3 regions of the Chromobacterium sphagni genome follow, and region 1 is predicted to be linked to each of the others. Evidence: predicted binding sites of a transcription regulator. Region 1 holds the regulator's gene; each other region holds the start of a gene.

What was found. Region 1 encodes FNR, which switches genes on or off when oxygen is low (the NO sensors DNR and NnrR bind a similar motif). Its sites were predicted from a motif close to TTGATNNNNATCAA; they were not measured.
Region 2: the regulator FNR is predicted to act here: its motif matches at 4,448-4,461, upstream of BI347_RS12820 (formate/nitrite transporter family protein).
Region 3: the regulator FNR is predicted to act here: its motif matches at 8,565-8,578, upstream of BI347_RS08625 (universal stress protein).

Annotation. Positions count from the first base shown of each region.
Region 1 is NZ_MKCS01000001.1:1,132,455-1,142,608, reverse strand. Features, by position in the region: gene BI347_RS05455 (inositol monophosphatase family protein) at 1-641, opposite strand, end outside; gene BI347_RS05450 (RNA methyltransferase) at 789-1,553, shown strand; gene BI347_RS05445 (DUF1853 family protein) at 1,543-2,454, shown strand; gene fnr (fumarate/nitrate reduction transcriptional regulator Fnr) at 2,505-3,251, opposite strand; gene hemN (oxygen-independent coproporphyrinogen III oxidase) at 3,358-4,764, shown strand; gene BI347_RS05430 (methyl-accepting chemotaxis protein) at 4,971-6,986, shown strand; gene BI347_RS05425 (alanine/glycine:cation symporter family protein) at 7,375-8,790, opposite strand; gene BI347_RS05420 (substrate-binding periplasmic protein) at 9,325-10,053, shown strand; gene ugpQ (glycerophosphodiester phosphodiesterase) at 10,061-10,154, opposite strand, start outside.
Region 2 is NZ_MKCS01000001.1:2,712,023-2,722,176, reverse strand. Features, by position in the region: gene pflA (pyruvate formate-lyase-activating protein) at 56-835, opposite strand; gene pflB (formate C-acetyltransferase) at 945-3,272, opposite strand; gene BI347_RS12820 (formate/nitrite transporter family protein) at 3,540-4,322, opposite strand; gene BI347_RS12815 (HAAAP family serine/threonine permease) at 5,429-6,727, shown strand; gene BI347_RS12810 (L-serine ammonia-lyase) at 6,796-8,205, shown strand; gene BI347_RS12805 (Gfo/Idh/MocA family protein) at 8,807-9,859, shown strand; gene BI347_RS12800 (DegT/DnrJ/EryC1/StrS family aminotransferase) at 9,900-10,154, shown strand, end outside.
Region 3 is NZ_MKCS01000001.1:1,817,591-1,827,744, forward strand. Features, by position in the region: gene BI347_RS08585 (CsgG/HfaB family protein) at 1-834, opposite strand, end outside; gene BI347_RS08590 (hypothetical protein) at 864-1,505, opposite strand; gene BI347_RS08595 (hypothetical protein) at 1,556-2,614, opposite strand; gene BI347_RS08600 (hypothetical protein) at 2,611-3,777, opposite strand; gene BI347_RS08605 (YfaZ family outer membrane protein) at 4,016-4,546, opposite strand; gene BI347_RS08610 (YceH family protein) at 4,609-5,241, opposite strand; gene BI347_RS08615 (glycine betaine uptake BCCT transporter) at 5,306-6,838, opposite strand; gene BI347_RS08620 (TlyA family RNA methyltransferase) at 7,243-7,989, shown strand; gene BI347_RS08625 (universal stress protein) at 7,996-8,472, opposite strand; gene BI347_RS08630 (glutamine synthetase family protein) at 8,908-10,154, opposite strand, start outside.

The DNA.
Region 1 (10,154 bases):
GCGATGTCCCACGGCTTCAGGTTCAGTTCGAAGAAGCCCTCAACGCGGCCGCAGGCCACATTGCACAGGTCCAGCGCCGCGGCGCCTTCGCGGCGCACGCCGGCGGTCTTGGCGATCACGTCCTTCAGCATGCCCATGTATTGATCGAGATAGCTCTGGTCGGACACCGGGAAGCCGGTGGAGATCACGCACTCGTTCATCATGAAGCGCTTGGAAACGCGGATGCGGCGGTCGTTGAGGAAGGAACCCACGCCGCGCGAGGCGGTGAACAGATCGTTGCGGCTTGGATCGTAGACTACCGCCTGCTGCACCTGGCCCCTGTGCGCCAGCGCGATGGAGATCGCGTACTGCTGGTGGCCGTGCAGGAAGTTGGTGGTGCCGTCGATGGGGTCGATGATCCACTCGTATTCGGAGGAACCGACGCCTTTGGCGCCCGACTCTTCTGCTAGAATCGCGTGTTTCGGGTAGGCCTCGAGGATGGTGTGGATGATAGCCTCTTCGGCTGCGCGGTCCACCTCGGTAACGAAGTCGTTGTGTTTCTTCTTCTCTACGCGAATGGTATCGAGGTTGAGCGACGCGCGCTGGATAACACTGCCAGCACGGCGAGCGGCTTTTACCGCGACATTGAGCATCGGATGCATTGACGGCCTCTACACTTGAACAATAGGCAGGCGCGGCGTTCGATCACGCGACGCCTGCTGGTAACAATCTGGGTTAAGGAACAAAAAAACCCGACGCCTGGGCGCGGGCTTTTGATATATGCCCGCTATTTTAATGTGAAACCGCCAATGAATAAACCCCAAGTACCTGATTTTCTGAAAAACATCCGCATCGTGCTGGCCAGGCCCAGCCATCCGGGCAACATCGGCTCGGCCGCGCGCGCGATGAAAACCATGGGGCTGACCCGCCTCTATCTGGTGGAACCCAAGGTGTTTCCCAGCGACGAAGCCAACGCGCTGGCCTCCGGCGCGGTGGATGTGCTGGAGCGCGCCACCGTGGTGTCCTCGCTGTCTGAGGCGCTGTCCGACGTCACCGTGGCCTGCGCGCTGACCAGCCGCCGCCGCGAGCTGACCACCCCGCTGTCCACCCCGCGCGAAACCACGCCGGAACTGGTGGCGCGCGCGCGCGACGGCGAGCTGGTGGCGCTGGTGTTCGGCAACGAAACCTTCGGCCTATCGATAGAGGAAGTGGAGCAGTGCAACCGCCTGGTCACCATCCCTGGCAATCCGGACTACTTCTCGCTGAACCTGGCGATGGCGGTTCAGGTGATGACCTACGAGCTGTTCAGCCATACCGGCGTCGGCGTGGAATACCTGCGCGCCGACGGTGAAGCCGCCACCCAGGGCGAAGTGGAGGGCCTGTGCGGCCACCTGGAGCAGGCGATGGAGGAGATCGGCTATTTCCGCCGCCGCAACAGCGAGCGGCTGATGCGCCGCATGCGCACCCTGTTCAACCGCTCGGGGCTGCTGCGCGACGAAATCGACATCCTGCGCGGCTTCTTCAAGCAGGTGCAGCGCGCTGCCGACGGCAGCCTGAAACGGGATGAAGACTGAGCCGGATTTCTTCCTGCCCTACGCGCACCCGGCGGTGCGCGATCTCGCCTTTTTGCTGACCTCCCCCTCCCCCTGGCTGTGCGGCGCCGATCTGCCGCCGGAACGGCTGCTGGGTCCGGACGGCGGCGCGCTGCTGCGCCAACTGGACCAGCAGCCGGCGCCCTTGCTGGCCTGGCTGGCCTTCGCCCGCGGCAACAAGCTGGGAAAATATGCAGAAAGACTATTTTCTTTCTGGTTCAGATGGTCGCCACACATACGGATTGCCGCTGAAAACCTCAACGTCATCAACAGCACGCGCCGCACGCTGGGCGAGTTCGACTTCCTGCTGTGGCTGGACGGCGAGCCCTGGCATCTGGAAACCACCAGCAAATTCTATCTGCAGCTGGACGACGATCCCGCTTCGCTGATCGGCCCCAGCCTGCGCGATGCCTGGCGGCTGAAGGCGACCAAACTCGCCACACAGCTGCAACTGAGCCGCCATCCAGCCGCCGCAGCGCTATTGCCCGATGGTTTCGCCGACTGCCGGATAGGCGCGCGCCTGACCGGCTGGTTCTTTTACGCCGCCGGCCGGCCGCTACCACCCCTGCTGGCCCGCGGGCAATTGCGCGGCTGGTACGCGCCGCTGGAACAGGATTGGCCGCAAGCGCAGCCAGGCTCGCGCTGGGCCTGGCTGCCGCGCCTGTCCTGGCTGGCGCCGGCGCTGCTGGACGAAGGCGACATCCAGCAGCAGGCGGCCCTTCGTGCGCGGCTGCAGGCCAGCCAGGCGCCGCAGCTGGTGGCGGAGCTGCAGCCCGCCGCCGGCGGCTTGTGGCAGGAAGTGGCGCGCGGCTTCGTCACCCCCGACGGCTGGCCCGACCCCGCGCGGCTGGCGGAGCTGCAAAGCAATCTGCCGCAGCCATGAAAAAAGGCAGGCCTGATGGCCTGCCTTTTCATTGCGGTGATACGCCCGGCTCAGTGGCCGCTGGCGTGAATGCAGCCGGCGATCAGGTTTTTCAGATCCTCCACCTTCACCAGCTGGATATGCTTGTGGTCGACGGTGATCCAGCCCTGCTGCTGGAACTTGGACAGCGTGCGGCTGACCGTTTCCAGCTTCAGCCCCAGGAAGCTGCCGATTTCCTCGCGGCTCATGCGCAGGATGAAATCGTTGGCGGCGAAGCCGCGGGTCGACAGCCGCTGCGACAGATTCAGCAGGAAGGCGGCGATGCGCTCTTCCGCCTTCATATTGCCCAGCAGCAGCATCACGTTCTGGTCGCGCACGATCTCGCGGCTCATCAGCCGGTAGAAATGGTGCTGCAGGCTGGGGATGTCGCGGCTCAGCGACTCCATGCGGCCGAACGGCAGCTCGCACACCTCGCTGTCCTCCAGCGCGATGGCGTCGCAGCTGTGGTTGTTGGTGGAGATGCCGTCCAGCCCCATCAACTCGCCCGACATCAAAAAGCCGGTCACCTGCTCACGGCCGTCCTGGCTGGCGACGCAGGTCTTGAAGAAACCGGTGCGCACCGCGTACAGCGACTTGAAGCCCTCGCCGCTGCGGAACAAGTATTCGCCGCGCTTCAGGCGGCGGCTCTGGCGGATCACCGTATCCAGCTGGCTCATCTCCTCGCGGTTGAGTCCGACCGGCAGGCACAGCTCGCGCAGGCTGCAGCTGGAGCAGGATATTTTCAGTGTGTGTAGAGCTGTATGGTTTTGTTCAGACATGCTGTGTTTGCTGCAAGCTGGTGAAGCTTGACCCTCGTCAATGCGGAATTCGCAGGTTTTGCGCAAATTTACCAGTCCACCAGAAGTTTTACCATCCGAATACGACATGAAAACCACCCATCCGTTTTCCCCCGCCCATTTCGAGTTCGACAGAGCACTGATCGAACGCCTGGATGGATCGGGTCCAAGATACACGTCATACCCGACTGCGGATCGCTTTACGCCGGGCTTCTCAGCACATGACTACCAGCACAGGCTGCAGCAGCGCCGGATTGGCGCCAACCGCAAACCTTTATCATTGTACGCTCATATACCATTTTGCAACACAGTTTGTTATTACTGCGCCTGTAACAAGATCATCACCAAAAACAAGGGCAAGGCCGACCAGTACCTAGACTACCTGGAGAAGGAGATCCGCTTGGTGGCGGAACAACTGGGCTGTCGGGAAAAAGTGATACAGCTGCACTTTGGCGGCGGCACGCCCACCTTCCTGTCCGACCCGCAGCTGAAACGGCTGATGGCCATGCTAGGCGAGCACTTCGAGTTTCTGAGCGACGGAGAATATTCCATCGAGATCGATCCGCGCAAGGTAAAACGAGAAACCATGTTCAGTTTGGCAGAATATGGCTTCAACCGGATCAGCGTCGGCGTGCAGGATTTCGACCCGGCCGTGCAGCTGGCGGTCAACCGCGTGCAAAGCGAGCAGGAAACCCGGGAGGTGATCGAGGCCGGGCGCGAGGCCGGTATGAAATCGGTCAGCCTGGACCTGATCTACGGCCTGCCGCTGCAAAGCCGCGGCTCCATGCTGCGCACGCTGGAAAAGGCCATCGCCCTCGATCCGGACCGGCTTGCGCTGTACAACTACGCCCACCTGCCGACGGTGTTCATGCCGCAGCGGCGCATCCATGAGGCCGATCTGCCCAGCGCTGGCGCCAAGCTGGACATCCTGCAGAACGCGGTGCAGATGCTGAGCGACGCCGGCTACGTCTTCATCGGCATGGACCACTTCGCCAAACCGGACGACGAACTGGCGGTGGCGCTGCGCCAGGGCCGGCTGCAACGCAACTTCCAGGGTTACTCCACCCATGCCGACTGCGACATGCTGGGCTTCGGCGTATCGTCCATCGGCAAGGTCGGCTCCTGTTACAGCCAGAACGACAAGACACTGGAGGGTTATTACGCCGCGCTGGACCAGAGGCGGCTGCCGGTGGTGCGCGGACTGACGCTGGACAACGACGACGTGCTGCGCCGCACCATCATCCAGGGGCTGATGTGCCGCTTTTCGTTGTCTGTCGAAGCGATCGAAGAGATCCACGGCATCGATTTCGCCCAGTATTTTGCGGCGGAAATGCCACAGATCCGCGATTTCCAGCAACAGGGCCTGTTGTCCTTCGACGGCGACTTCCTGATGGTGGAGCCCAAAGGGCGCTTCCTGATCCGCAACATCGCCATGGTCTTCGACCGCCACCTGCGCGAGCGCAAGACCCACGCCCGCTATTCGCAAACCATCTGACCATTGCCGCCGCCCGAATTGCCGGCGGCGGCGTCTTGCCCCGCTCCACCGCATACACTCCACTCGCACAAGACGGCTTAACGCAAACTGCAAGAATTCCGCTTTGCGCTAAGCAAATTCACTTATACAGTGAACAGCGAGAAACCCCCGTTCGCATGTCTGGAACCAGAACGTTGTAGTCATGGTTGATTCGAAGGAGCCGTTGCATGTCCACCCCCATCGTCAGGCTGATGCAACGCCTGAGCTATCCCCAGCGCTTCGCCCTGATAGGCCTGGTTTTCGCCGCGGCCCTGCTCTATCTGGTGTACGGCCTGTATCACAGCAACCAGGACAATATCGACTCCACCACCAAGGAAAGAGTGGGCGTGGTTTACATGCAGCCGCTGGCCGGCCTTCTGGCCGCGGTCCAGCAGCAGCAGGACTTGGCGGTGCACGCGGCGCTCGGCGACGGACAGGCCAAGAACGCGCTGGCCGCCGGCGCATCGCAGTTGCAGGCGCGGTGGCAGGCGCTGAAAACCGTCAATGAACAACTGGGCGCCGACCTGGCCAGCGGCGATGCCTGGAAGGGCGCCGCGGCGAGCTGGGACAAGCTGCAGGCGCTGGGATCGGCCACGCCGGCGCAACTGATCGCCGGCTACGGCGCGCTCAACGACCAGCTGAACAATCTGATCGGCGTGATCAGCGACAACTCCAACCTGACGCTGGACCCGGACATCGACACCTACTATCTGATGGACGCCGCCACCACCAAGCTGACCAGCGTGCTCATCCATCTGGGCGAAGCCAACGCCATCGCCGCGCTGGCCGAAGCCAACCAGGCGCTGACGCCGGCGCAGCGCGACCGCCTGGTGGAATTGCGCCCGCTGATCGCGGAGGCCGGCGACGGCTTGGGCAGCGACGTCGGCAAGGCCATCGCCTACAACGCCAGCCTGAAAACCGGCCTCAGCGCCCAGGCCGACAAGCTTGCCGCCATCCTGAAAAGCCAGAGCGCCGCGCTGTTCGACGCCGTCGCCGGCAAAAGCGGCGCCGGCGGCCTGAAAGTGGCCGGCCACACCGCGGAAAACGCCCCCGCCATCGCCGACTACATCGCGCTGGAACTCAAGCAACTGGATCAGCTGCTGCAAGCGCGGATAGACCGCACCGCTTGGCAGCGCAACACCTACATCGGCATAGGCATCGCCGCCATGCTGCTGGCCATCTTCCTGTTCCAGCAACTCTATCTGTCCATCACCCTGCAACTGGGCGGAGAGCCGTTCTACGTGCAGCAAGTGGTGGAACAACTGGCCGCCGGCCGGCTGGACACTCAAATCCAGCTGCGCAGGCAGGATAGTCAGAGCCTGCTGGCATCGATACGCCAGATGCGCGACCAGTTGCGCGAAACCGTCGCCCAACTGCTGGATACCTCCAACGAGGTGAACAACGCGGCGGCCCAGATGGCGCAAAGCGCGCGCAGCATCACCACCAGCAGCACCCTGCAGAACGAGGCCGCCTTCAGCATGGCCGCCGCCATCGAGCAACTGAGCGCCAGCCTGACGGTGAGCGCCGAGCAGTCCGAACACGCCAATCAACTGTCGCGCACCGCGGTGGTGCAATCCACCGCCGGCGACAAGGTGATCAGCGCCACCACCACCAGCATGGACGGCATCGTGCGCGACGTATCCTCGGTATCGGAAACCATCAGCGATCTGAGCCGGCAGTCGGAGTCTATCGTCAGCATCGTCGACGTGATCCGCGACGTGGCCGACCAGACCAATCTGCTGGCGCTCAACGCGGCGATAGAGGCGGCGCGCGCCGGCGAGATGGGCCGCGGCTTCGCGGTGGTGGCCGACGAGGTGCGCAAGCTGGCCGAACGCACCGCGCTGTCCACCACCGAGATCAGCAATATCGTCGCCAGGATCCAGAGCACCGCGCAAAAAGGCAGCGAGAGCATGCAGGTGGGCATGCAGGCCATCATGGACGGCCTGCAGCGCAGCCGCGACGCCGGCTCCAGCATGGCGGGGATACGCCATTGCGTGGACGATGTGCTGGGCAGCATCAACCAGATCATGGTGTCCTTGCAAGAGCAGAGCAGCGCCAGCCAGGTGCTGGCGCAGAATGTGGAGCAGGTGTCGCGGATGTCGGAGCAGAACGCCAGCGAGGTCAAGGCCAGCGCCCAGACCGCAGGCGAGTTGCAGGCGATTTCACAGCGGCTGATGGGGCTGGCGAGCCGGTTTACGGTGTAAAGGAAAGCCTAAAGGCCATGCCGCTCACGTAAAACGAAGCCGACGGCATGGCTCACCCAACGCGGGAAAAGCAGTGGATTCCGCTACGCGGAAGATTGTTTTGATGACGGTTCCGCCCGCCGGACGGGCAAGGGAACTGCGCCGCCAGTTTCCTTGCAACCCTAGGCGGCCGCTGCGGCGCGGGAAACCCCGACAAAACAGCCTGGAGCCAGTAGCCGCCGAACTAGCCTTCGGCGTCGAACATGCGGCGGCTTATATCCCCTGGCTCCAGGCTATTTTATCGGCACGCGCCGAAGGGGAAGAGGATGGCGACCAAACCAAGCTCAGTTGCCCACACGCTCAGTGAACAATATTCATGGGTGTCTACAAGCCAACAAGCACCCCCTGGCTACCAAATCCCCTTCTCCACCTTGGCCGCCAGCTCGGGATACCCCTCCACCTTGAATTCCGGCGCCGCCACGCCCGCCTTCAGCTGGCGCTGATAATCGCCCAGCACCACGAAGAAGAAGCGCGACAACAACAGGATGGCCGCCAAGTTGATCAGCGCCATCATACCCATCGCCAGGTCGGCCATGTCCCACACCAGCGGCAGGCTGGCCAGCGCGCCGAACAGCACCATCGCCAGCACCACCAGCCGGAAGGCCAACAGCGCCTTCTTGCTGTTGCGGATGAATTCGACATTGCCCTCGGCGTAGGCGTAGTTGCCCAGGATGGAGGAGAAGGCGAACAGGAACATCGCCACCGCCAGAAAGGAAACGCCTATCGGCCCGAACTGCGACTCTATCGCCTTCTGCGTCAGCGCCACCCCGCTCAGCCCCTGGTCGTGCACGCCGGTCAGCAGGATGATGGCGGCGGTGGCGGTGCAGATCACCATGGTGTCGATGAACACACCGAACATCTGGATCGCGCCCTGGCTGGCCGGATGACGCGAAGTGGCGGTGGCGGCGGCATTGGGCGCCGACCCCATGCCGGCCTCGTTGGAGAACAGGCCGCGCTTGATGCCCAGCATCATCGCCTGGCTCACCGCGTAGCCGGCCACGCCGCCTGCCGCCTGCTCCAGGCCCAGCGCGCTCTTGACGATCAGCATGAACAAGCCAGGCAGCTCGGCCGCGTGGATGGCCAGCACGTAGAGGGCCATCAGCAGGTAGATCAGCGCCATCACCGGCACCAGCCATTCCGCCACCCGCGCCACGGCGCGCACGCCACCGAAGATCACCGGCGCGGTCAACGCCACCAGCGCCAGGCCCACCGCCCACGGCTGCCAGCCCCAGGCGCCCTGGGTGGCAGCGACGATGGAGTTGGCTTGCACCGCGTTGAACACCAGGCCGAAGGCCAGGATCAGACAGAGGGCGAACAACACGCCCAACCAGCGCTGGCCCAGGCCTTTCTGGATGTAGTAAGCCGGGCCGCCGCGGAAGGTGCTGTCGTGGTGGCTGGTCTTGAACAGCTGCGCCAGCGTCGATTCGACGAAGGCGCTGGACATGCCGAGCAAGGCGGTCAGCCACATCCAGAAGACCGCGCCGGGACCGCCGGCGGCGATGGCGATGGCCACCCCGGCGATATTGCCGGTGCCCACCCGACTGGCGAGGCCGGTGGCGAAGGCCTGGAACGGCGAGATGTCGTCCCGGCTGCGGTGGCCGCCGCGGCCGCCCACCATCTCCTGCCAGCCGCGGGAAAACAGCCGCAGCTGCAACAGGCCGGAACGCAGCGTGAAATACAGGCCGACCAGCAGCAGCAGGGCAATCAGGATCTTGCCCCACAGCACGTCGTTGACCGCATTGATCAAAGAATGAAACAACTCCATGGTTCTCCTTGGACGTCTGAGCGAAAGCATCCCCCGCCGGCGGCGCTTGCCGCCGGAACGTGGGATGGGAAGGTTGGAACAGTCCCGGTCTGACGCCGGGATGGTAACGATGCCGTGAGAACCAACACGGGATTCGGTGCGGGCCCCTACCGAATGTCTGCCGCGCAAACGGCGGCGATTGGGTCGAATCTAGCAAAAGAAAGCGATTGCTGGCAATTCATCAAAACTCTCCCTCGCTAAAAACAAAATTCATTGCCCGGCGCCAGCGCTATATAAGGCGACGCAAGACCGGCGCCGACTGGCTTTTGCCAGGCCCGGCCGGACAAGGCATGCGAATGGCAATGTGAAACCATCCCGCAACACGCGCTCTTCTCGGCGGCGCTTCTCGCCCCGACACCGCCCATTTCAAGACAACGGTCGAATACAGGCGAATTAAAGCGAAACCTCATTTATGCTTCAGAGTGATTCAATTGCTACTGCGCCGGCGCTAAGCTGGGAGCCAACGCATCATCGGCAACGGGGGCGACAAGGCGGATGAAAACGATCGGCTATTGGATGACGGCGTTGTGGTGCATGGCCTGCCTGGCGGGCGAACCGTCGTGGCGGCTGGTGGCCGACGCCAGTTTCGAACCGTACAGCTATCTGGACCAGGACGGCCGCACGCCGCAGGGGCTGGACGTGGAACTGGTGAGCGCGGTGATGCGGGAAACCGGCGTGCCGTTCCGCATCAACCTGCTGCCGTGGGAAAGAGTGAAGCTGCAGCTGACGCTGAAAGACGCCGACGCCGGCTTCGTCTTCACTGGCACCGCCGAACGCCGCGCCCAATACGATTTGGTGGGACCGCTGCGCAAGGGGCAAACCGTGTTCATCACCCTGGCTCAGAGCTCGTTGCGCTACTGGCGCGGCCTATACGATCTCAAACCTTATCTGATCGGTCAGGTGCACGGCTACGGCTACGACACCGACTTCGACAAGGCCGACCTCGCGCGCGATCTGCACGCCACCTCGCCGCGCCAGCTGGTGACCATGCTATTGGCCGGCCGAGTGGACGTGATCGTCGGCGACAAGGTGCAGCTGCTGTATTTCCTCCAGCAGTTGCAGGCGGCAAACCAGGTGCGGGTGCTGTCCAAGCCGCTGGTGGAGATGCCGCGCTACGTGGCCTTCGCCAAGGGCGATCCGCGCGCGCGGCAGTTCGAGGCCGCGCTGAAGAAGCTGCAGCAGAACGGCGGGCTGCAGGCCATTCTGCAGCGCTGGCCGCAATAGCCGGCGCTCAGCGCCGCGCCGGCAACAAGTCCAGCCGGTCGGTGCATAGGCTGTCCACGCCCCAGGCCAGCAGGCGCCGGGCGTCGGCGGGATCGTTCACC
Region 2 (10,154 bases), 1.6 Mb from region 1:
CCGGTTCAGGGCTAGCGGCATTTTTCAATAGCGGCAAGACGGCATCGCGCCCGCCTCAGGTCACCTTCATCCCGCGGCTGGCGAACAGCGCGCGCGCATGCGCCACCTGCTCCGCAGTCGGAATCGGCGTATCGGCCAGCTGGTACTCCACGCCCAGCTGCGCCCACTTGTCCTTGCCCAGCTGATGGAAGGGCAGCACTTCCAGCCGCTCCACCACATCGCCCAGCTCCGCGACGAAATCCGCCAGTTTTTCGATGTCGGCGTCGCCGTCTGTGACGCCCGGCACCAGCACATAGCGTATCCACATCTTCTTGCGCAGACGCTGCAGGCGCCGGGCGAAATCCAGCGTCGGCTGCAAGGGCTGGCCGGTGAGGGCCTGGTATTTGTCGGGGTCGGAATGCTTGATGTCCAGCATCACCAGATCGACATCGTCGAACCATGCGTCCGCCACCCGCTCGTGCAGGAAACCCTGGGTGTCCAGCGCGGTGTGCAGGCCATAGCGTTGCTTGATCTGGTGGAACAGCTCGCCGACGAACTCATGCTGCATCAAAGGCTCGCCGCCCGAGATGGTGACGCCGCCGGCAAACTTCAAAAAGCGCGCGTAGGAGGAGACTTCGGACAGCGCCTGCTCCACCGTCACCTGGCGGCCATTGTGCAGCTTCCAGGTGTCCGGATTGTGGCAATACAGGCAGCGGAACTGACAGCCTGAAGTGAAAAAGACGAAACGCATGCCGGGGCCGTCCACGCCGGCGCCGCTCTCGGTGGAGTGCAGATAGCCTATGGTTTCGGCGTTAAGGGATGCTTCGGTGTGGTCAGCGGCAATAGGTGGGGTCATGCCGTATCTCCGGTGAATCTTGTGAAAAGCGGGGCGTTCCTGTCGAACGGCCCCGCCATTGATGCATGAAGCGCGGGCAAGCCCTGCGGCCTGCCCGCCCTACGGCAGCTTACATCTTGCCGTGGAAGGTGCGGTTGAGCACGTCCAGCTGCTGCTCGCGCGTCAGCTTGACGAAGTTCACCGCATAGCCCGACACGCGGATGGTCAGCTGCGGGTACTTCTCCGGGTGCTCCATCGCGTCCAGCAAGGTTTCGCGCTTGAACACGTTGACGTTGACGTGGAAGCCGCCGCCGGCGATCTTGCGTTCGCCTTCGCAATCGAACGGCGTGCACTCGGCGGTCGAGAACGAGGTCGGATTGGCCGAGGCGAAACCGTCCAGGCAGTTGGCCAGGTTGGCGATGCGCTCTTCTGCGGTATGGCCCAATGCGTCCGGCGTGGCGGAGGCGGTCCAGCTGATGCCGTCCAGCGCCGAATCGTAAGGCAGCTTGGCCACCGAGGCGCCGGCGGCGACAAAGCCCTTCACGTCGCGGCCGTTCATCGGATTGGCGCCCGGGGAGAACGGTTCGCCGGCGCGACGGCCGTCCGGAGTGTTGCCGGTTTTCTTGCCGTACACCACGTTGGAGGTGATGGTCAGCACCGATTGGGTCGGCTTGGAGTCGCGGTAGAAGTACGGCTGGGCCTTGATCTTGTTCATGAAGGACTGGGTCAGCCATACCGCAATGTCGTCGACGCGGTCGTCGTTGTTGCCGAACGCCGGGTATTCGCCTTCGATCTTGTAATCCACCGCCAGGCCGTCTTCGTTGCGGATGATGTGCACCTTGGCGAACTTGACGGCGGACAGCGAGTCGGCGGCCACCGACAGGCCGGCGATGCCGCAAGCCATGGTGCGGATGATGTCGCGGTCGTGCAGCGCCATTTCGATGCGCTCATAGGCGTACTTGTCGTGCATGTAGTGGATGCAGTTCAGCGCCTTGACGTAAGTGGCGGCCAGCCAGTCCATCATTTTCTCGAACTTGGGCATCAGCTCTTCATAGGTCAGCACGTCGCCGGTAATAGGCTCGAAGCCGCGGGCCACCACCGCGCCGCTCTTCTCGTCGCGGCCGCCGTTGATCGCGTACAGCATCGCCTTGGCCAGGTTGGCGCGGGCGCCGAAGAACTGCATCTGCTTGCCGATCTTCATCGCCGACACGCAGCAGGCGATGCCGTAATCGTCGCCCCAGTACGGCAGCATCAGATCGTCGTTTTCGTACTGGATGGCGCTGGTGTCGATGGACACCTTGGCGCAGAAGTTCTTGAAGCCTTGCGGGAATTTCACCGACCACAGCACGGTCAGGTTCGGTTCCGGCGCCGGGCCCAGGTTATACAGGGTGTTGAGGAAGCGGAAGCTGTTCTTGGTGACCAGGGTACGGCCGTCTTCGCCCATGCCGCCGATGGCTTCGGTCACCCAGGTCGGGTCGCCGGAGAACAGTTGATCATATTCCGGAGTGCGTAGGAAGCGGACGATACGCAGCTTGATCACCAGATCGTCGATCATTTCCTGCGCTTGCTCTTCGGTCAGCGCGCCGGCGGCGATATCGCGCTCGATGTACACGTCGAGGAAGGTGGACACGCGGCCGAAGGACATCGCGGCGCCGTTCTGTTCCTTAACAGCGGCCAGGTAAGCGAAGTAAACCCACTGGATGGCTTCGCGGGCATTGGCCGCCGGGCGGCTGATGTCGTAGCCGTACTTGGCGGCCATCTGGCGCAGTTCGTTCAGGGCGCGGAACTGTTCCGACAGCTCTTCGCGCTGGCGCATCACTTCGTCGGTGAAAGCCACGTCGTTCAGTTCGGCGAACAGCTGCTGGCGCTCCTTACGCAGAAAGTCGGTGCCGTACAGCGCCACGCGGCGGTAGTCGCCGATGATGCGGCCGCGGCCGTAGGCGTCCGGCAAGCCGGTGATCACGCCGGACTTGCGGCAGGCCATGATTTCCGGGGTATAGACATCGAACACGCCCTGGTTGTGGCTCTTGCGATATTTTTCCCAGACCTCCTTGATCACCGGGTCGATCTTGAAGCCGAAGGCTTCCAGGCCGTTCTCCACCATGCGCAGGCCGCCGTTGGGCATGATGGCGCGCTTGAGCGGCGCGTCGGTCTGCAGGCCGACGATCACTTCATTGGCCTGGTCGATGTAGCCGGCGTCGTGCGCGGTGATGGAGGAGGCGCGGTCGGCGGACACATCCAGCACGCCCTTGGCGCGCTCCTCCTTCAGCAGCACGCCCAGCGTATCCCACAACTTCCTGGTGCGCGGAGTGGCGTCGGCCAGGAAGCTGTCGTCGCCTTCGTACGGCTTGTAGTTCAGCTGGATGAAGTTGCGAACGTCTACCTTGCTCTGCCAGTCGCCGGCGGCGAAATCACGCCAGGGGTTGGCTTGTGCAGCGTCGTGAGTCAGGGCGTCCATATGGTGCCTCCTTCTTGGCTAAGTCCAGTAATGTGTTGGATATTGAAACCATGTTACATTCGGAATCGAAAATCCCGTTTGATCTTCATCAAGCCGCGCCGGCTTCCACCCGACTTTCCATACTGCGCCGCAGCAAACTCAGCAGCAAAAATAATGAATTTTTATCAACCGCTTATATAAAAATCGGCCTAAAAATCACACACCGTGCCGACTACATTCGAAAACGAACTCCCACGGTTTACAAATCCAGCCTAACCATACCTTCGGTCAGACCGCCCGCAGCGTGTGGCGTTCCAGGCGGAACACCACCAGGCCCACGCCGATGGCGCCGCCGACGATATTGCCCAGCGTGGCCGGAATCATATTGTGCAGGATATCGGCCCACTCCAGCCCCTCCATGCCCTGCAGCTTGGCCAGCGCGAAAAAGGCCATGTTGGCGATGCTGTGCTCGAAACCGGAAAAGAAGAACACAAACACCAGCAGCATGATGATCAGCAGGCGCGCCGCCTCGCTGCTCATCCGCATCGGCACCCACACCGCCAGGCAAATCACCCAGTTGCACAATACGCCCTTCCAGAAGATTTCCAGCGCTTCGGCGTGCACCTTGTGCTGCACCACATTGAACAGCAGATGGTCCTGCGGCAGCGCGCCCATGCCGCCGGCGCCGGCCAGCACCGCGACGAAGGCCAGCACGCCCAGCAGATTACCCAGGTAGACCATCGCCCAGCTGCGCAGCAGATTGCACACCCGGCAGCGGCCGCTGAGGGCGCCCACGGTGAAATACATCACATTGCTGGTGAACAGCTCCACCTTGCAGACAATGATGCTGACCAGCGCCACGCCGAAGAAGCCGGCGGTGGCGATGTAGTAGCCGGGCGCGCCGGCGGCGAGGAACACCTGGCCCAGCTTGAGGCTGACCATCAGCACCGCGGCGATCAGCGCGCCGGCCATGGCGGCGCTGAGCAGGTAGCGACCCGGCTCGCTGCGCAGCACCTGCTGCTTGCAGGCGGCCTCGTCGACCACGTAGGCGAGAGTGGAAGAATGGCTCATTTCGTTTCATCTCTTTATATAGGAAAGCGTGGGCCAGGATGCGCAAGCGATTCCCCGACAACGGGCAACCATTCGCATGCCTTGCAAATTAGGAAAATTTTATGTTCGTTTTCGTAAATTTGTGTTTGATAACAATCAACACAAGCCCGTCTTCCCAATCGGTATAAAACCGCTCGCAACTGCCTGACATCCGAGTCAATGGCCGGCCATGACCGCATGTCTCCCGGCACAAACGCCTGACAGCCCCCGTACCCGGACGTCGGCCTGCGTCGCGCCGGCAAGTCGGCCAGGCTCTGGCGGCATCAGCCATGATCGTTTCGGCCGCGCCGCTTTCGTCAATTTGCTGAAGATTCCAATTCGAAAAATATAATGTTCATTTGAAAGGATTTATTTTCATATACGAACAAATATGCTTCAAGTATGCTCGCTATCAATCCAACTTCGAACAAATTCCAACAACCGCAAGACCGCCGCCACACCCGCTCCACGCCACCCGTGCGCCGGATAGACCACAGCATCCGGCCAAGAAGCATAGTCTTTACGTTTCAATCAGATGCAGTCCGTTTACAGAGATGCCCCATGCATTGACAAATCGCGCGCAGACGCCTCCACCCCCCACGGCAAACCAGCCGCTCTCCGGCCTTCCCCCTCGCTTCCGGCAAACTCCACGTTAAAGCAAAAACTCCAATATGGAACGACCACCGAAGACCATTCTCACCGTCTGTAAATTTTCACGAGCAGCCATAAATTAAAAATTTCATGCCATTAAATATAAAATTAAACCAATATAAATTCATTAAAGGCACAAAGTTGCCAATATATTCCATACCAATAATAACAATGCGCAAAAAATCCACCCAGATCCATGTTCGCTTGTTCGTTTAGATACAAATTTAACTTGATTAGAATCAACTGATGTTCTTAAATGTGTACCTTGTTAATTACAAAGCACTTACGATGAGCAGCAAGTCAGCCGGACAAGGTTCGATCCGCTCACTCGAACCCCGGCAAGCACCAAGCTTCTCCTCGATGACCAGCAGCCACAAACGGCGGCGGGAAATCGAACCCGGTAATTGCAAAAACTTGTCTTAAGAAGGCACCACATCATGTCTCAAGCCATTGCTTCAACCGCACCGCGATCCGGCTCCTCCGGCTGGACCAAGCATGACACCGTCTGGATGCTCGGCCTGTACGGCACCGCCATCGGCGCCGGCGTCCTCTTTCTCCCGATCAACGCCGGCATCGGCGGCCTGTGGCCGCTGATGCTGATGGCCATCCTGGCCCTGCCGCTGACCTTCTTCGCCCACCGCGGCCTCACCCGCTTCGTGCTGTCCGGCAGCAAGGAAGGCGCGGACATCACCGAGGTGGTGGAAGAGCACTTCGGCCTTACCGCCGGCAAGCTGATCACGCTGCTGTATTTCTTCGCCATCTACCCTATCCTGCTGATGTACAGCGTGGCCATCACCAACACGGTGCTGTCCTTCCTCAACAACCAGCTGCACATCGAAGTCGGCAACGGCCTCGCGACCCGCGCGGTGTTCTCTCTGGCATTGATCCTGGGCCTGATGTCCATCGTCCGCCTGGGCGGAGCGGTGATCGTCAAGGCGATGAGCATCCTGGTTTACCCGTTCGTGGTCGTGCTGATGCTGCTGGCGCTATACCTGATCCCGCAGTGGAACAGCTCCGCCATCCAGCACGCCGGCAGCTTGTCCGACGCCCTGTCCAGCGGCGCCTTCTACAAGACGCTGTGGCTGGCCATCCCGGTGATGGTGTTCTCGTTCAACCACTCGCCCATCATCTCGTCCTTTTCGGTGGACCAGCGCAAGCTGCACGGCGCGGAAGCCGAGCAGGAATCCAGCCGCGTGCTGATCCGTGCCCACACCATGATGGTGGTGACCGTGATGTTCTTCGTGTTCAGCTGCGTGTTCAGCCTGAGCCCGGCCGATCTCGCCGCCGCCAAGGCGCAGAACATCTCCATCCTGTCCTACCTGGCCAACCACTTCCAGAACCCGGTGATCGAATGGGTTGCGCCCATCATCGCCATGGTGGCCATCAGCAAGTCCTTCCTGGGACACTACCTGGGCGCCAAGGAAGGCTTCAACGGCCTGGTGATCAAGCAGCTGCGCCAGCGCGGCAAGACCATCGCCTCCGCCAAGCTGGATCGCTGCACCGCCGTGTTCATGATCGTCACCTGCTGGATCATCGCCACCATCAACCCGTCCATCCTGGGCATGATTGAAACCCTGGGCGGCCCGGTGATTGCCATGCTGCTGTTCCTGATGCCGATGTACGCCATCAAGAAAATTCCGGCGATGAAGAAATACGCCGGCGCGCCCAGCAACCTCTTTGTGGTGCTGATCGGCCTGATCGCCATCTCCGCCATCTTCTACGATCTGATCGCCTGATCGTCAGCCCGCCCGGCCGCCCCAGGCCGGGCCTCCCCTCCCCCCTTCAGCATCAAAGAGGTAGCATCATGTTCAGCATGAGTGATATCTACAAAATCGGCGTAGGCCCCTCCAGCTCCCACACCGTCGGCCCGATGAAGGCCGGCCACCAGTTTCTCGGCGCGCTCAAGGAAACCGGCAAGTTCAACCAGGTTGGCCGCGTGCACGTGGACTGCTACGGCTCGCTCGCCCTCACCGGCAAGGGCCACTGCACCGACCACGCCATCATCCTGGGCCTGGCCGGCAACCTGCCGGACACCGTGGATCCGGAGCACAGCGCCGCCGTCATCGGCGACGTGGAAAAAACCGCCCAGCTGACGCTGGGCCGCACCCAGCAGCGCGTCGCCTTCGGCATGGACTTCCATACCGCCAACCTGCCGCTGCACGAAAACGGCATGCAGATCCACGCTTTCGTCGGCGACGACTGCGTGCTGACCAAAACCTATTACTCGATCGGCGGCGGCTTCATCGTCGACGAGGAGCACTTCAATCAATCCAGCTGCAGCGACGTGCCAGTGCCTTACCACTTTGTCACCGCCCAGCAGCTGATGGACATGTGCGAGGAAACCGGCCTGTCCATCGCCGCGCTGGTGATGGAAAACGAAAAGGCCTTCCACGACGCCAAGGACACTCAGGCCCACTTCGCCCGCGTCTGGGAGGTGATGAAGAGCAGCATGGAGCGCGGCATGCGCACCGAGGGCAACCTGCCCGGCCCGATGCGCATCCCGCGCCGCGCGCCGGCGCTGCACCGCATGCTGACCAGTTCCTTGCAGGTGGCCAACGACCCGCTGTCGGTGATGGACTGGGTCAATATGTACGCGATGGCGATGTCGGAAGAAAACGCCGCCGGCGGCCGGGTGGTCACCGCGCCAACCAACGGCGCCTGCGGTGTGGTGCCGGCGGTGCTGGCCTACTACAACCATTTCATCCAGCCGCTGGACGACGACAGCTGCCTGCGCTTCTTCCTGTCCTCCGGCGCCGTCGGCTGCCTGTTCAAGCTCAACGCCTCCATCTCCGGCGCCGAAGTGGGCTGCCAGGGCGAGATAGGCGTGGCCTGTTCGATGGCCGCAGCCGGCCTGGCCGAGCTGATGGGCGGCAGCCCGTCGCAAGTGTGCATGGCGGCCGAAATCGCCATGGAGCACAACCTGGGCCTGACCTGCGACCCGGTGGGCGGCCAGGTGCAGATCCCCTGCATCGAGCGCAACGCCATCGCCGCGGTGAAGGCGATCAACGCCGCCCGCATGGCGCTGCACCGCGCCAGCTCGCCCAAGGTATCGCTGGACAAGGTGATCGCCGCCATGTACGAAACCGGCAAGGACATGGACGCCAAGTATCGCGAAACCTCCTGCGGCGGCCTGGCCCTGCAGATCGTATCCAAAGACAAGGAAGTGCCCAGCCAGGCGATACGCTGGGTGAACGACGCTCAACAAGTCGCCTGACGCCAAACCGTCTCGCCGCAGCAACGCCGTCCGGCCAAGTCCGGCGGCGTTTTTTCATACTGCAGACCATGCGAACGTCGATTGCATAACCACAAACTTACCATGGTGAAAACAGTACTATGGGGCAGTGCCGATCAACGATCTCCGCCGCCATTTTCTGCTGTATCTAAAATGGCCTCACCCGGCAAAGCCGTACTTTCCGGGCATTGCCACTGTAATCACTGCCTCGTTTCTCGGTTTCCTACCTCGCCGTACACGTTCATACCTGTCTGATTTGTCAGTGTTCCGATGTCATTTATACGCATGAGAACATACTCAAAGCCGACAAATCGCATGCCTCCAGCCTCTTTCTCCAAGGCCATACCGCCTTTCAGGCCCTGCTTCTGGTGTTGCGCTTCACGCAAAAGACCATTGTCAACAAATTATTTAAAATACATTCAAATTGAATTGATCATCGCCAAGGTATAGCTTTCCCTTTGCAATCCGTTGTCAATTGGTAACAAGTATTGACAAATTTTGAGTAAGAACTGCCGTCAAACCATTGTCGCCATTCGCCTTGCGGCGATGCCACTCGACGCGGCACAGCATATGGAGAAACACGATGAGCTTGATCAAAGTTGGCCTCGTCGGCATCGGCGCGCAAATGCAGGAAAACCTGCTCCCCTCACTGCTGCAGATGCAGGACTTGCGAATCACCGCAGCCTGCGACAGCAATCTGGATCGCGCCTTGCAGATCCGCCGCTATCTCTCGGACACACCGGTGTTCGACAATGTCCCGGCCATGCTGGACACGATGCAGCTGGATGCGGTGATCATGGCCGGTCCGCCGCAGCTGCATTACGAAATGGGCTTGCTCGCCATGCGCAAGGGCGTGCATGTCTTCGTGGAAAAGCCGCCGTGCGCGACGCTGGAGGAGCTGGAAACATTGATAGACGCGGCGCGCCACAGCAAGGTGGTCGCCGGGGTGGGCATGAACTTCAAGTTTGCCCGCCCGGTCAGCCAACTGCGCGAAATGACCAAAGCGGAAGAATTCGGCGACATCCTGCACATCCAGCTCAACCACTACGCCAACAAGCCGCGCGCGCCGCTGTGGGGACTGGACTCCACGCTGCGCTCTTTTCTTCTAGCCCAGGCCATCCATACCATCGACCTGGCGGTTACCTTCGGCAAGGGCGAACTGCAAAAAGTGCAATCCAGCGTGCAGCGCCACGACGACGCGCTGATCGTCAAGGTGGAAATGGCCTTCTCCTCCGGCGCCACCGCCAGCCTGCTGGCCGGCACCACTTTTCCCTACTTCGAATTCGACATGAAGCTTGTCAGCAGCAGTTCCACGCTGGTGGAACTGGACAATCTGTGGAACATCACCCTGCACGAACCGGAACACGCCACCCGTCCCACCGGCGCGGCCAAACGCTGGCGCGGCGCCTGGCAGCCCGGACCGCTGGACTCAGGCTATGAACGCAGCGGCTATCACGGCGAATTGCACCAGTTCTTCGAGGCCATGCGCAAACCGCAACGCTACGAAGCGGACTTCGCCAGCCTGCTGCCGACATACCACGTCATCGAGGAAATCTGCGCCAACGATGCCGCGGCCCAAGGCAAACAGAATATCCAGAGCAAGATCCGCACCGGAATCGAATCGCTGTCGCTGTGACCAACCCGCACACCGCCAAGCCCGCCAGGAGCCCGCAACCATGACCGATACCACCCTCACAGCGCCGGCAGCCAGCCGCGTCATTTCCGACAAATACCGCCCCAGCTACCCGGATGATCTGGGCGCGCTGGAACAGGCGCTGCGCGGCGCCTTGTCCGGCACCAGCGACACCGTGGCGGCTTACGAACAGGCGCTGGCAGCCTGGTTCGACTCCCGGGATGCCGTCGCTGTGTCTTCCGGCGGCGCCGCCTTGAGCGTCGCCTTATATGCCGCCGGCGTGCGGCCGGGAGACGAC
Region 3 (10,154 bases), 690 kb from region 1:
CATGCTGGACAGCTGCACTTGGCGGTTGGCCACGTTGATGACGCGCTGGGACAGGTTCCAGCTACCCTTGCCCTTGTCGTAGCCGAAGGCCGTGATGTGTCCGGTCCAGATCAGGTCCGCGCTGAGCGCCTGGCTGATCTTAGAGCGTTCGGCCGACGGTGTTTGCCCAGAGCTGATCATGTCCAGCTCCTGCTGCACGTCATCGCTCAGCTCGCGGTCCAGTACCGAGAAACGCCCGGTGTTGGTCAGCGCGTCCAGCGTCTGCTGGTGGATTTCGCTGGCAATCTGCGCGGCAGGCACCTGGATGCCGGCTACTTTGAACGCCTCCTTGTCGATGTACACCGGGCCGACCACGATCTTCAGCTTGCCGGCGCTGGCAGGCTGCGAGAACTTGGCGATCTTGGCTTCGATCGTGGCTTTGTAGCTCTTGCTCAGCAGACCGGGCTCTTCCATCTTCACCAGCTTGAAGCCGGTGACCACGCCGCCGGACTCCTGCGCGACGTACTCGGTGAAAGCATGGGCGCTCAGTTGCTCGGCGTCCTTGCCGGCGGCGGCGGACAGCACCATCTTGACCTGTTCCGAGGCCATGTCGAAGGATGCGCCGTTGGTCTGTTTGATGGCCAGCTTCAGCGCTTCCTCCACCGCTTCGGCGGCGGAGGCGCCGTTGCCGGTCGCGGTGGCCGCCACCGAGTCCAGCTTGCCTACATCCGGCAACGCCTGGCCTGCGGCGCTGGCCGGCTCAGGCCTGGACGCGCTGGCGGCGTCGTCTTTGTGCGAGCACGCCATCAGGCCCAGGGCCAGTGTGGCTGCGCCCATCACCTGTCGCAATTTCATGTCGTCTCCTTAGGATGGCGTCGCTGCGATCACAGCGCCGAAGTGGCGTCCTTGGGAACCGGGATGTCGTTGCTCTTGGCAAAGCTCACCGCCTGTTTCAGCGCCTCATAGAGGTTCTTGCTGTTGGACGGCAGGCTAGTGACGATGTAAGCGCCGGAAGACAGCTTGGGCAGGTCAAGCGGAGAGGCGGCGGCCAGCGCGTTTTTGAAGCCGCTGAACTGGTTGGCCATCTTGGTGTACTTCAGCATGCCCTTGCCCAGCGAGGCGAGGCCATCGGCGTAGGTTTTCTTGGACTCGGCGTCCATGGCGCTGCCGGCATTCTTCTGGCGCTCGCTGATGATCTTGGATACATCGCTCTGCACCGAGTCGGCCTTGCTCAGGTTGTCCTTGGTGGCGCCGGAGGTCAGGGCGTCGGCCTCGGCCTTGGCCAGCGCCGCCGCGTCCTTGGCGCCCAGCGCCGAGGCCATCAGCGACTGCGCCATCAGTACCTGCTTGTTGGCGCCGGTGTAGGACTCCACCAGTTGCTGTTGCTGGCCGACCAGATCGCCGCCGCTGGCGTTGCTGCCGGCCGCGCCGGTCAGGCTGGTCACGGCGTCGAACATGCCGGCCTGGGTTTGGATGGAAGTCAGGGTCAGGGCGGCCAGGGCCGATACGATCAAAGTCTTGCGCATTTTCATCTCCAAAATATTCAAATTTTCAGGTGGAACGGGGAAATACCGGCTTATTTGATGCCGTTGTTGGTCATCTGGCTCAGTAGCTCGCGGGCCACTTCTTCAGCTGCCTTTTTCAAAGCGTTGGTTTGCGCCTCTTCTTCGGTGGGGCCGAGACCGGCGGCCTGGATCGGACCGACTTCGGCCTTGGTTTCCGGGATGGCGTCGCTGGCATCCAGCAGTTTGCCGGTTGCGGCGACCGATACCCGGAACATGCCGGTGGCCGGATCGGTGTCGGCCAGGCGCACGTCCAGCGTGCCGTAGGCGATGTAGGGCACCTTGGCGTTCTGCAGGCCGGCGGCGACGTCGCGCTCGGTCTTGGGCTGCAGGTCATTGCCGGACTTGAAGTCGGCTTCGACGTTCTTGATCTTCAGCAGGCCCTTGCTGTACGGCTCCAGATAGGCGGCGTCCACCACCTTGAAGCCGGCGCCGGCGAATACGCCGTTGAACACGCTTTTCAGGTAGTTGCTGGGGAAGATGGCGTAGGTCTTCTTGGTGGCTTTGCGGGTGGTGCTGCCGCCGGTTTCGGCGGATTCGCGGTATTGCGCGCCGCCGCGGCCTGCCTTGCCCTGGGCTTTCACTTCCACCGACTGGTATTCGCGATCATCGAAACGCTGCGAGGAGTCTGTCTGGCGCGAGACGAAGATGAAGGTCAGCTTGGATTTCTGGCCGTTGTTGGCTTGGGCGACTCCCGACGACGCCTTCACCGCGTTATTCAGTTGCGAGACATTGAGGGTGGCGCGGATGGTGACGGTGTACTGGCCCATGTCCGGACGGTCTTCTTCATTCAGGATGGTGCTGTCCAGGATGTAGCGGTCCGGGTCGGCCTTCACTTTCTCGCGGATGGCGTCCAGGTTTTGCGACTGGGCATCGCCGGCTTCGGCGTAGTACTTATCGATGGCTTTCAACTGGGCCTGCAGCAGCGCTTGCGCCCGCACTTCGGGGGTGACTTTCCGGCCGAACAGCGAGGATTCGTATTTGACGGTAGCTTGGCCTTTCGCAGTGGCGGTGGCGGCTAGCGCCTGCCCGCCGCACAGCAGCATGAGGGCGATGAGAAGGAAGCGGATCATTGACAGGCTTTCAATAATTGTTGAGTGGTGGTGATCTGTTTGTCGATGTCGGGGGCGTTGGTCGCGGACTTCAGCCAGTCGCTGCGATTGCCCGCCAGATTGTCGGCCAGCTTGGCGAACAGGCCCTTGATCGCGTCGTGATAGGCCGGATAGTCGTCGATATTGTCCTGGCTGGCTGGAACCAGCTTGACTTCGCCGTTCTTGAAGTCGGCGTCGAGATAGCTTTTGCCGGAAACCGGCTCCTGGATGTTGACGTGGGCATAGGCACCGTAGATGTAGCTGCTGCCCGCGCTGGCCTCGCCGCTCTTGATGCGGCGGAATTTCGGAATGTCGAGGGCGATGCTGTAATCGGCTTCGGGCAGCTTGAGCATGAAGACTTCGCCGTCGGAGATGCGCATGGACATGACATTGCCGATGGCATAGCCCTTGCTGTACGGCAGCAGCGGCACGCCAGTCTTGCTGGACAGGTTTTCCGCGAACAGATCGGCGGCCCAGGCCTCGGCTGTGCCCGGAATCCGGGTCAACTCGGCCGGCAGTGCCTTGCGCGCCTCGTCACCGATGTTCACCTTGGCAACTTGCAGAAAACGCGGCACATGTTCCGGAATGCTGGCGTCGCGCATGATGTCAGCGAAACGCTGGATGATGCCCGGCTTGCCCTGGTCGCCGTAGTACAGCGAGGCAAAGCGCTGCTGCATCTCCTGCGGGCTGGGGTCATGGTCGACCAAGTCCAGATAGGTGAAGCTGAATGGATAGGCGCGCAGCACGGTCATGTTCTTGAAGTCGAAGAACATCGCCTGGGCTCGGACCTGGGTCATCAGCTTGGCTACGCCGTCGAAGCGTTCTTTGGATACGGTTTCACCGGTGATCAGCAGGGTGGCTACCACCGCCTGATCCTGTCCTTTCAGCGTGGTCAGCCCGTTCCGGTTCAATTCGAAATGCTGCGGTTTGTCCTGCGCTAGCTTGGCCGCCAACTGCTGATTGAGCGGCTTGCCTTGCGTCGCCAATGTTTTTTCCAGCAACAGGCTGTATGGGAAGCGGGCCGGGATGGATTTGCTGTCGCCGGAATAGGATAGCCCGGCGAAAGTGACCGTAGCGGCATCGCCGAGAACCGGCGCCAGCAGCAGACAGGCCGTCAACAATAGAGAGCGGAGTGAGGTGTGCACAGAGAGGTGTTTCCTTGGGTTTGATCGCGGCAGGCGGGGCCTGACCGCGCGCATGGCCAATACATTCAATATGTTGAGATTATACTATTAGGATAGAATTTTTGAATATTGTAAATATTTTGAAACTAGTATTGTCATGAACTGGGGCAAGGTGAAGGGATGTCAGCTGCGGGGAGGGGAAATAAGAAAGCGGCTCCGCTGTGGGAGCCGCTGTAGCGGGTACCGCCGCGAGGCGGACCTAGAAGCTCAGGCCGGCGCCCAGATAGGCGCCGTCGGCCAGCCGGCGGCTGCGGCTGTCGTCCTGGCGGCGGATGTCGAAATAGCGGTAGCCGGCTTCCACGCTGACCGGGCCGAGCACATTCCAGCGCACGCCGGCGGAATAGTCGCTGACGCGGTTGACGCTGCCGCTGGCGAAACTGTCGGGCGCGTAATAGGCCTGGCCGAACAGATTGATCTTGGGCGCGATCTCGAAATTGGCGCGGCCGCCCACCAGCGCGGCGGTGGCGGAGCCGCTGTCCGGCGACAGCGCCATCAGCTTGCCGCCAGCGGCCACCGTCAGCGGGCCCAGCGGCAGCGCGAACTCCAGGCCGGCGCCGCCGGCGCCGCCTTTGTGGTCATCGTGCAGATAGTCCAGATTGAGGCCCAGGCCCAGGCCGTTGGGGGTGCGGGCGAATTGCTGGGTGCCGTTGCCGGCGCCGAAGATGTAGTCGGCGGCATGGACGCCGCCGGCCAGGCTGGTCAGCGCCAGCGCGAAAGCCAGATGTTTCATTGGTCACATTCCTGGAATTGTTTAAGCAGTAACAGATAGTGACCAATTGCTAAAAAACAAGTTCAGCTCTCCAAATGTTGCTCCAGCGACAGCAGGCGGGCTTTCAGCGCCGCCACCTCCGCCTCCAGCGCGGCGACGCGGCCGGTGAGGCCGACGTCTATCATCTCGCAGGGCGCGGCGGTTTCCGCCAGCTGCGGCTCGCCGCACAGCAGGTGGCACCAGCGCGCCTCGCGTTCGCCGGGCTGGCGCTCCAGCTTCTGCACCAGCGGCGGGTATTTGTCGGCCAGCGCCGCCAGGGCGGTTTCCACTTCGTCCACGCCGGAGAAGCCGTAGATGCGGCCGGAGCGGGTGCGGATCTCGGCGCCGGTCTGCGGGCCGCGCAGCATCAGCAAGGCCAATGCCGCCTGCCTGGCGCCGTCGATATTCCACTCGTAGCTGAGGCGGTGCTCGTACTTGGCGACGCGGCTGCCGGCCGGCAGCCTCTCGCCCACCAGCCGTTTGGCGATCAGCGCGTCCAGCGCCGCGCTGATGTCGGCGTCGGACAGCTGCATCACCGGTTCGCGGCTGGTCAGCTGGTTGCAGGCGCTGGAGAGGCCGTTCAGCGTCATCGGATAGGCGTCGGGCGTCAGCGCCTGCTTCTCCACCAGCGCGCCCAGCACGCGCACTTCGATCGGGTCCAGTTGGTGCGTGTCCATACATCCTCCACTGCTAGATTCAATACAGACATCATCGCACCAAACCCAGGCCCGGCCCAGCTTTTCAGCCCTGCTCGCGGCGCTCCAGCGCCTCCAGCTGGCGCAGGCGGCGGATCTCGCGCTTGCGGCCGTCGCGCTCCTCCTCATCCAGCGCGCGGTACAGCGACACCGCCATGCCTATCATGATCAGCATGAAGGGCAGCGCGCTGACGATCAGCACCGCCTGCAGGCCCTTCAGGCCGCCGCTCTGCAGCAGGATCAGCGCCACCGCGGCCAGCAGCACGCCCCAGATCAGCTTGACCTTGTGGCTGGGGTTGAGGCTGCCGCCGCTGGTGAACATGCCCAGCACGAAGGTGGCGGAGTCGGCCGAGGTGACGAAGAAGATGATCACCAGCGTCATCGCCAGCAAGGACAGCAGGCGGCCGCCGGGCAAGTGGTCGAACATCACGTAGAGCGCGGTGGAAACGTCGCTCTTCACCGCGCCGACCAGATCGGCGCCGGCGAACAGCTGCAGGTCCAGCGCGGTGCCGCCGAAGGCGGAGAACCAGACGAAGCTGGCCAGCGCAGGCACCAGGAGCACGCCGACGATGAACTCGCGTATGGTGCGGCCGCGCGAGACGCGGGCGATGAACATGCCGACAAACGGCGCCCAGGTCACCCACCAGGCCCAGTAGAACAGCGTCCAGTTGGCCATCCAGGTGCCCTGGCTGAACGGCGACATGCGCAGGCTGGTGCTGGTGAGGTTGCCCAGGTAGTCGCCCAGCGTGGTGGTGAAGGTGTCGAAGATGAAGCCGGTGGGTCCCAGCACCACCACCGCCAGGAACAGCAGGATGGCCAGCAGGATGTTGAGGTTGGACAGCCACTTGATGCCGCGCGACAGGCCGGTCAGCGAGGACAGCAGGAACAGCAGGGTGGCGATCGCCACGATGGACACCGTCAGCAGCGTGGACGGCGCGATGCCGAACAGCATCTTCAACCCGCTCTCGATCTGCAGCGTGCCGAAGCCCAGCGTGGTGGCGACGCCGAACACGGTGGCCAGCACCGCCAGCACGTCGATGGCGGTGCCGATCGGGCCATCGACCTTGTCGCCCAAGAGTGGGCGGAAGGCGGCGCTGATCAGGCCGGGCTGGCCGCGGTTGAACTTGAAGTAGGCCAGCACCAGCGCGGTGAGGCTGTACACCGCCCACGGATGCAGGCCCCAGTGGAAGAAGGCGTGGCGCATCGCGGCGCGCGCGGCGTCGGCCGATTGCGGGGCGACGCCGCTGCTTGCCGGCGTGGCGAAGTGGGAGATCGGCTCGGCCACGCCCCAGAACACCAGGCCTATGCCCATGCCGGCGGAAAACAGCATGGAAAACCAGCTCAGCCGCGAGAATTCCGGCTCCTCATCCTCCTTGCCCAGGCGGATGTGGCCGAAGCGGCCAAAGGCCAGATACAGCGCGAACACCAGGAAGCCGAACACCGACAGCAGATAGAACCAGCCGAAGCGGGAAATGGTGAAGCTCAGCCACTGGCCGGTGGCCGAGGCCATCTGGTCGGGCGCCAGCACGCCCCACAGGGCGAATAATACGGTGAATAACAGCGATAGTCGTAAAACCATCAGGGCTCCTCAGGATGGCGGCGACGCCGAAGCCTCGCGCGAGGCGCGTCGTCGCATAGGGATGGGAAGATTGACGACTCGAGTCGAGCGCCGCTGGCGGGGCCGGTAAAAGCCGTGGCGTCCCGCGCTGCCCGGCAGTTGCGGGCGGATGGCAGACGGACTCAGCCTGTTTGCATGGTCGGTCGTCGAGAAGGCGCGGCGACCGCCGGATTTTAGGCTGTATCCGATTGAATAATTGAATAAAATCAATCAATTGTTTTTTAGATTAACATTATTAGCATTTTCTTGTAAACCTTTGCGGCGCAATTGGCCGGATCGCGGCGGCGCGGCGCGGGCGCTTGACAGCGCCCGGCGGCTTCTCCACCCTGTCGCGTTTCATTGCCAAACCGCCGCGGGGAGCGCGCATGATACGAATCGATATTCTGCTGGTGGAACAAGGGCTTGCCGCGTCGCGCACCGCCGCGCAGAACCTGATCGCCGCCGGCCGCGTCAGCCATCAGGGCGTGGTGGTTGTCAAGCCCAGCCAGAAGTTTCCGCCGCACGCGGAATTCGCGGTGGTGGCCGATGCGGCGGACCGCTATGTGTCGCGCGGCGGCCTGAAGATGCTGGGCGCGCTGAAAGCCGCCGGCCTGAGCGTCGATGGCTGGAGCGCGCTGGATGTCGGCCAGTCCACCGGCGGCTTCAGCGATTGCCTGCTGCAATCCGGCGCGCGCCGGGTGGTGGGGGTGGATGTCGGCCACGACCAGTTGCACCAGCGCTTGCGCGACGACGCGCGGGTGCGCTATTTCGAGGGCGTCAACGCCCGCGCGCTGGACCACGCCGCGCTGCTGGCGGCCAATGATGGCGACGGCTTCGACCTGATGGTGTGCGACGTGTCCTTCATCTCGCTGAGCCTGGTGCTGCCATCGGCGCTGCCGTTGCTCAAGCCGGGCGCACGGTTGCTCTGCCTGGTCAAGCCGCAGTTCGAAGTGGGGCGGGAGGGATTGTCCAAGGGCGGCATCGTCCGCGACGCCAGCCTCTATCCGCTGGTGCAGGACAAGATCAACCGGGTGCTGGCCGAGCAGAACATGCGGGTGCTGGCCTGGTTCGACAGCCCGATCAAGGGCGGCGACGGCAACCACGAGTTCTTCGTGCATGCCGTACGTCGCTGAGCGGGATCACTCCACGCTGATGTCTTCATCTTCCTGGCTGCGCACGATCAGCAACGGGCAGTGGCTGCGGCGCAGCACGTCCTGGGCGAAGCTGCCCATGAACAGGTGGGCAAGGCCGCTGCGGCCGTGGGTGCCCAGCACGATCAGATCGGCCTGCTGCGCGCGGGCATAGCCTATCAGCAGGTCAGCCAAGTCGTGGCCGCCTTCCCAGCTTTTCTCCAGATGGCTGAGCACATTGACGAGGCCGGCGTTGCGCGCCAGTTGCTGCGCGCGCGCCAGCGCCTCCTGGCCCTGTTGCAGCGCCAGGTCGTAGCCGGGGTCGCCGGCGTAGACGCCCAGGCTGTCCACGACCAGATCGCGCAGGCTGGCGATGTGCACCAGCGTCAGCCGGGCGTCGCTGAACTTGGCCAGACGGATGGCCTCGTGCAAGGCTTTGTCGGAGTTGTTGCTGCCGTCTATCGCGGCGATGATGTGGCGGTACATCTGCAGCTCCTTCGAGAAACACCAACTTGGTGGGATGCCTTCAGCATAACCCGGCTTGACTGGCGGCGTCTCGCCGGGAGTGAGCAGGAGTGTTGATCCAGAGCAATCAAGCGAGTGTTGCCCTGCAGTTGGAGACGCATGCAATTGGATTGCCGTGTCGGCAGCCACCATATCCTCTTTGGCCTGTGCCGGCAAAACAGCCTTGGGGCAGGGGCTTTAAGCCGCAGTTTTTTTGATCGGCGGCTTCCTGACGCAAGGCTGTTTTGTCGGGGTTTCTCGGGCCGCAGGGGGCGCCCGGGGTGGTCAGGGGGCTGGCGAGACAGTCCCCTGACCCGTTCGGCGGGCGGAACCGCCGTGGAAATCATCGTCCGCGCAGCGGACTCCATCGCCTTTGCATTGGCGGCTCCAGACGGTTGCCAAACGCCATGCCTGCGATCAGGCCAGCAAGCCCAGATACTGCCGCTCCCAGGTGGTGACCTGGCGGTGGTAGTCGTTCAGCTCCACCTCCTTCACCGCCAGATAGGCGCGGCAGAAGTCGGCGCCGAACAGCGTCTCGCCTATCTGTCCCGCCGCCATCGAGGCGCAGGCGGCGTCCAGCGTGGACGGCAGGCTGGCGGCTTGCTGCTTGAACACATTGCCGTGCGCCGCTTCGTCCGGCGTCAGTCGCTGCTCGATGCCGGCCAGGCCGGCCCCCAGGCTGGCGGCCAGCGCCAGGTAGGGGTTGGCGTCGCAGCCGGGCAGGCGGTTTTCCACCCGCCGCGCCTCCGGGCCGGACACCGGCACCCTGAGGCCGACCGAACGGTTGTCCAGGCCCCAGCTGAGGTTGACCGGCGCCGCCATGCCCTTGACGAAGCGGCGGTAGGAGTTGGGATTGGGGCAGAACAGCGGCATCAGCTCGGGCAGGTAGCGCTGCAGGCCGGCGATGAAGCCGAAGAAGGCCGGGCTGGCTTCGCCGCCTTCCTGGCTGAACACATTGCGGCCATGGCGGTCCACCAGGCTCTGGTGGATGTGCATCGAGCTGCCGGGCTGGCCGGGCAGCGGCTTGGCCATGCATACCGCGCTCAGGCCGTGGCGGTGGGCGATTTCCTTCAGCGCGGTCTTGAACAGGAAGGTGTGGTCGGCCAGTTGCAGCGCGTCGCCGTGCTTGAGGTTGATCTCGAACTGGCTGGGACCCATCTCGTGCACGCAGGTGTCGGTGGCGATGCCCAACAGCTCGCACGCCTGGTACAGCTCGTCGAAAAAGGCCTCCAGTTCGCCCAGCGCGGAAAAGCCGAAAGCGTCGAAGCCGGTTTCGCGCCGGCCGCAGGGCAGCGCCGGCGGCTGGAATGGCTGAGCCGGGTCGCCGTGGGCGGCGAACAGGTAGAACTCCAGTTCCGGCGCCACGATGGGGGTCCAGCCGTGGGCGGCGTAGCGCGCCAGCAGCTGTTTCAGGATGGAGCGCGGCGCCAGCGGCGACAGGCCGCCGTCGTGGTCGACGCAGTCGCAGATCACCAGCGCCCGCGGCGTCTTGGCCCAAGGAACCAGACGCAGGGTGTCATAATCCGGGACGAGCGTGACGTCCGGATCGTGTTCGCCATAGAAGCTGTAATCGGGGAATTCGCCGATACAGCTTTGCAGCGGCACCGCGCGGGCGATGCGCAGCTGCTGGCCCTTGATGAAGGCCGAAGCGGGCAGGGTCTTGC